2 linked regions of the Pedobacter ginsengisoli genome follow. The protein of the gene in region 1 interacts with the protein of each later gene in a pairwise test. Links are inferred from orthologs where the notes say so. Each region holds a gene or a part of one and is shown on either strand. Other genes may lie near its edges.

Region 1 (2,827 bases):
TATCCGTGTTGTTTCTGATATTTTAGAATCTAACGGTTCTTCATCAATGGCAACTGTTTGTGCTGGTACATTGGCACTTATGGATGCTGGTGTTAAAATTAAAGCTCCTGTATCAGGTATTGCAATGGGATTAATTACCGATGAGAAAACCGGTAAATATGCAATCCTTTCTGATATTTTAGGTGATGAAGATCACTTAGGTGATATGGACTTTAAAGTAACTGGTACTGAAAAAGGTATTGTTGCTTGTCAAATGGACTTAAAAATCAATGGCTTGAAATGGGAAGTGTTAACAAACGCTTTAAACCAGGCTAAAGAAGCTCGTTTACATATCTTAAACGAGATGAAGAAAACAATTTCTGCACCTCGTGAGGATTACAAAGACCATGCTCCACGTATTGTTTCTTTAAGTATCGATAAAGAATTTATTGGTGCTGTAATAGGACCAGGCGGTAAAATTATTCAGGAAATGCAACGCGAAACCGGTGCTTCTATCTCTATCGAAGAGGTTGGAAACAAAGGTATTGTTGAAATCTTTGCTGATAACAAAGCTTCAATTGATGCTGCTGTTGCCCGTATTAATGCAATAGCTGCTAAACCAGAAATTGGCGCAACTTATAGTGGTAAAGTAAAATCTATTATGCCATTTGGTGCATTCGTAGAAATTATGCCAGGTAAAGATGGTTTGCTTCACATCTCTGAAATTGACTGGACTCGTTTAGAAACAATGGACGGTGTATTTAAAGAAGGTGATAAAGTTGAAGTAAAACTTTTGGATATTGATAAACAAGGTAAAATGAAACTTTCAAGAAAAGCTTTATTGCCTCGTCCGCCAAAACCAGAAGCTGCACCGGCTGAAAATAAACCAGCTTAATTTTATATAGCTAAAAAACTAAAAAACCCCGCAATTTGCGGGGTTTTTTAGTTTAAAAGGTGTTATTTCTTTATATTTACAAATGTGAACCAGCTCTAATTTAAAACACATTCCTCATGAAACATCTTATTGCCCCTTCTGTACTTTCGGCCGATTTTGCTAACCTGCAACGTGATATTGAAATGGTTAATTCAAGTGAGGCTGATTGGTTTCATGTAGATGTAATGGATGGCGTGTTTGTACCAAACATATCTTTTGGTTTTCCGGTAATGGAAGCGATAAAGAAGTATGCAGCAAAACCACTGGATGTTCATTTAATGATTGTTAATCCTGATCATTATATTGAACGTTTTGCAGCTGCAGGGGCATCAGTAATAACAGTTCATTACGAAGCCTGTACGCACCTGCATAGAACAGTTCAGGCCATTCATGCCGCAGGTTGTAAGGCTGGTGTTGCAATTAACCCTCATACACCGGTGGCCTTACTTAAAGATATTTTGGTGGATCTTGATCTGGTACTGGTTATGTCGGTAAATCCGGGCTTTGGAGGCCAGAAGTTTATCCCTAATACGTTAAACAAGCTAAGGGAGTTAAAAGCTATGTCCTCAGCTATTAATCCGGATTTGTTGATAGAGGTAGACGGTGGGGTAGGAATACAAAATCTGGCCGACCTGATACAGGCCGGTGCTGAAGTTTTTGTTGCAGGGAATGCCATTTTTGGTGCTCCATCTCCATCAGTTATGATCTCTGAATTAAAACAACTTGATGCGCAATTGAAATCATCATAAGCTTACAGCTTTATAATATAAATGTATAGACTCTGCCTGCTGCTCTCAGTTTTACTATTTGGTTTTACATTTGTAAATGCACAACCTCTTGTAAAAGTTTCGGGCTTAGTTACTGATGATTTGAGGAGTCCGTTGCCTTTGGTAACCGTTAGCGTTGTTGGACAAAACCAGTCGGTGGTTTCTGATGATAGCGGAATCTATAATATTTATTCAAGTACTACTTCCTTTACACTGAAATATAGCCTGTTGGGGTATAAATCTGTTTTGGTTGAATTTAAAAACGGCAACGCAGGAAGGATCATTCAAAATGTTTCTTTAACCCGAAATATAAACGAACTTGAACAGGTAACGATTACCTCCAAGCAGAACCAGCTTCGTAATAGTACTACAATTAATATTGCCGACATAGCTTCGATACCATCAGTTTCGGGAAATTTTGAGGTTGTACTTAAAACCTTGCCAGGTGTATCAACCAATAATGAACTAAGCTCTCAATATAGTGTAAGAGGTGGCAATTTTGATGAAAACCTGGTGTATGTAAATGATGTAGAAATTAGCAGGCCAATATTGATCAGAAATGGACAGCAGGAGGGTTTAAGTTTCATCAACAGTGATCTGTTAAGTTCTGCTAAGTTTTCGGCCGGAGGTTTTGAGTCGCGCTATGGCGATAAATTATCATCGGTACTGGATGTGAAATACGACAGGCCCGATAGCAGTGAGGCAACACTAAATATGGGGATGCTTGGGGCAGGGTTTAGCTCAAAGATTTTGAATAAAAAAAGCTTTGTGTTGGCCGGATTAAGGTATAAAAATAATACAAGCATATTAAACAGGCAAGATAATAAGGGTAGCTATGCACCTAATTTTACTGATGCGCAGCTGATTTATCAGCAAAATATTTCATCTAAAATGAATGTGCAATTTTTGGGGAGTTTTAATAGCGGGATATTTAAATTAATACCTGAAAGCAGAGAAACCCAGTTTGGAACATTGAGTACCGTGATGCGTTTGCAAACGGATTATAGCGGTAAAGAAGTTGATGATTATCAGACAGCAGGTGGAGCTATAACTTTTACATTTTTCCCTAAGTCGGATTTGGTGATAAAATGGATAAACAGTTATTTTAATACGCTAGAAAGGGAAAGAATAGATATAGAGGGAAGGT
Region 2 (3,054 bases), 2.8 Mb from region 1 along the record:
AATCAAAAATTCATTACCACTAGACTAAATTAAACTCCTATGAAAAAATTAGCAGCAGAATTTATTGGGACATTTTGGCTGGTCCTTGGCGGTTGCGGCAGTGCCGTTTTAGCCTGTAATTATCCTGGCGCTGGCATCGGCTTTGCAGGTGTAGCACTCGCTTTTGGTTTAACCGTAGTAACCATTGCTTACGCCCTTGGCCATATCTCCGGAGCCCACCTAAATCCGGCAGTTTCAGTTGGTTTATGGATTGGAGGACGCTTTGATGTAAAGGACTTAATCCCTTATATTATTTCACAAGTTCTTGGTGGCATCGCAGCTGCGGGTGTATTGTATGTTATAGCTACTGGAAATGGCAGTCCAATTGGTGGATTTGCAGCAAATGGATATGGAGATCTATCACCAGGAAAATATAGCATGACAGCAGCATTAGTTACCGAAATAGTAATGACCTTCATTTTTTTAATCATTATTTTGGGTGCGACGGATGAGAGAGCTCCTAAAGGATTTGCCGGATTAGCAATAGGACTTGGCCTTACGCTAATACACCTAATCAGTATACCTGTAACTAATACTTCTGTAAATCCTGCAAGAAGTACAAGTCAGGCACTTTTTGTTGGTGGCGAAGCATTAAGCCAGCTTTGGTTATTTTGGGTTGCACCTATAATTGGCGCCATTATAGCTGGAATAGTTTACAAAGCAATTTTTGCTGCTAAGCCCGAAAACACTTAAACTTAACTATCTACAAAACAACATAGTATCAATAAAAACATTAAATATTTACCAATGAAAAAGTCGTAATTAAATTAATTACGACTTTTTTGCGTTTAATTTTTAACTTTGGATATCGCCTTAGTAATTGTAAATTTTACACTAAGGGTTATTTACAAATAAAAACCAATAAAAATGAGTTTAATAATTGATGTTCGCGCGCGACAAATCCTTGACTCTCGCGGCAATCCTACGATCGAAGTAGATGTAATTACAGAAAATGGTATCCTTGGTCGTGCAGCAGTACCATCAGGAGCTTCTACTGGTATGCATGAAGCTGTGGAGTTAAGAGATGGTGATAAAAAAGTTTACTTAGGGAAAGGCGTTTTAAAAGCTGTTGCCAATGTGAATGATAAAATCGCTGATGAATTAAAGGGTGTTGATGTATTTGAACAAAATGCTATCGATAGCTTAATGATTAAGCTTGACGGAACAGAAAATAAGGGAAATCTTGGTGCTAACGCTATTCTAGGTGTTTCTTTAGCAGTTGCTAAAGCTGCAGCTCAAGAAAGCCGTCAGCCATTATACCGTTATATAGGAGGTGTTAATGCTAACATTCTACCTATCCCGATGATGAATATTGTAAATGGTGGTTCTCACTCAGATGCTCCTATCGCATTTCAGGAGTTTATGATCATGCCTGTTGGTGCATCTTCATTCTCTGAAGCTTTAAGATGGGGAACAGAAGTATTTCATAACCTAAAAGCCATTTTGCACGACAGAGGTCTTTCAACAGCTGTTGGTGATGAAGGTGGATTTGCACCTACTTTTGGAGGTACTGAAGATGCTGTTGAAACTATTATCCAAGCTATCGAAAAAGCAGGCTATAAAGCAGGTGAACAAATCTTTTTAGCTTTTGACTGTGCAGCTTCTGAATTCTATAAAGACGGAAAATACGACTACACCAAATTTGAAGGTGATAAAGGAGCTATCCGCACAAGTGCTGAACAAGCTGATTATCTTGCATCTTTAACCGAAAAATATCCTATTATCTCTATTGAAGATGGAATGGATGAAAATGACTGGGATGGCTGGAAAATGCTAACTGATAAAATTGGCGACCGAGTTCAACTTGTAGGTGACGATTTGTTTGTTACAAATGTAACTCGTTTACAATCTGGAATAGACAAAAACACCGCGAACTCCATTTTAGTTAAAGTAAATCAAATTGGTTCATTAACTGAAACAATCAATGCTGTTTCATTAGCGCAAACTAATGGCTATACCTCGGTAATGAGCCATAGAAGTGGTGAAACTGAAGATACTACTATTGCGGATCTTGCTGTAGCGTTAAACTGTGGTCAGATTAAAACTGGTTCAGCTTCACGTTCAGACAGGATTGCAAAATACAATCAATTATTACGTATTGAAGAAGAATTAGGTTCTGCAGCACGTTTTATTGGTAAGGATTTCAAATTCTTAAAGAAATAAATTCCTATCCTTAATATTTTTTTGGATATATATTCAAAAACAAAATGCCCCTGTACTTTTGGTATCGGGGCATTTTTGAAACATATAATTTGCTTTGATAAAGTTGCAAAATGTTGATAAGTGAATAATACTGATTTTGATAAAGATCAAAGGTTTTAGATCTTCGGGTGTTAATTTTATATATTTGTGCATATGATTCGTTTGCTTGAACTTTTACGAAACAAATATTTTCTAAGCGTAGCTGCATTTGTGGTATGGATGTTATTTTTCGATAAAAATGATGTAATAGCTCAGTATGAATACAGATCGCAGGTGAACAAGCTTCAGGAAGAAAAAGACTTTTATGTAAAGGAAATTGCTAAGGTAAAGAAAGATCTTAACGAGTTAAATACCGACCTAAACACTGCGGAAAAGTTTGCACGTGAAAAATATTTTATGAAAAAGGACAATGAAGATGTCTTTGTTATCATCAAAGAAGCCCCGAAAGACTAATAACCAAACCTAGGTAACGTTACTTTATACCTTACTACAACTACTCTTACAGTAAAAATAAACCCAATAACAGCAACCTTTGCCAGATCCTCTTTCAAGTTAAAATATAAAAGAGAGAAATATAATATCCCTCCCATAATACATACTGTGGCATAGACTTCTTTTCTGAATATTACGGGAATAGTATTTAGTAGTGTATCTCTTATAATACCTCCAAAACATCCTGTAATGGTTCCAAGGGCAATGCAAATGCCAGGGCTTAAACCAAAAACTATTCCTTTCTGAATACCAAGCATTGTAAACAAACCCAGACCTAATGAGTCAAATAAAAAAAGAGTTACTTTAAATTTCTTTATATGG

What was found. The genes of interacting proteins can lie anywhere in the genome.
Region 2: the proteins of rpe (region 1) and eno interact in binary tests that used the Escherichia coli proteins (3 or more experiments, as listed by UniProt). The link is inferred for Pedobacter ginsengisoli from one-to-one orthologs.

The regions. Positions count from the first base shown.
Region 1 is NZ_CP024091.1:2,332,132-2,334,958, reverse strand. The notes cover bases 58-2,826. They hold rpe (ribulose-phosphate 3-epimerase), read left to right. Parts: upstream 58-990; coding sequence 991-1,662; downstream 1,663-2,826. Other genes in these bases: CPT03_RS09615 (TonB-dependent receptor), read left to right, coding at 1,684-2,826; pnp (polyribonucleotide nucleotidyltransferase), read left to right, coding at 58-874. In the rest of the region: more of pnp, read left to right, coding at 1-57; more of CPT03_RS09615, read left to right, coding at 2,827-2,827. UniProt on the Escherichia coli protein: Catalyzes the reversible epimerization of D-ribulose 5-phosphate to D-xylulose 5-phosphate.
Region 2 is NZ_CP024091.1:5,122,159-5,125,212, reverse strand. Bases 59-3,054 are described here. They hold eno (phosphopyruvate hydratase), read left to right. Parts: upstream 59-906; coding sequence 907-2,202; downstream 2,203-3,054. Other genes in these bases: CPT03_RS21630 (trimeric intracellular cation channel family protein), read right to left, coding at 2,691-3,054; CPT03_RS21635 (FtsB family cell division protein), read left to right, coding at 2,395-2,694; aqpZ (aquaporin Z), read left to right, coding at 59-732. Also shown: more of aqpZ, read left to right, coding at 40-58. UniProt on the Escherichia coli protein: Catalyzes the reversible conversion of 2-phosphoglycerate (2-PG) into phosphoenolpyruvate (PEP). It is essential for the degradation of carbohydrates via glycolysis.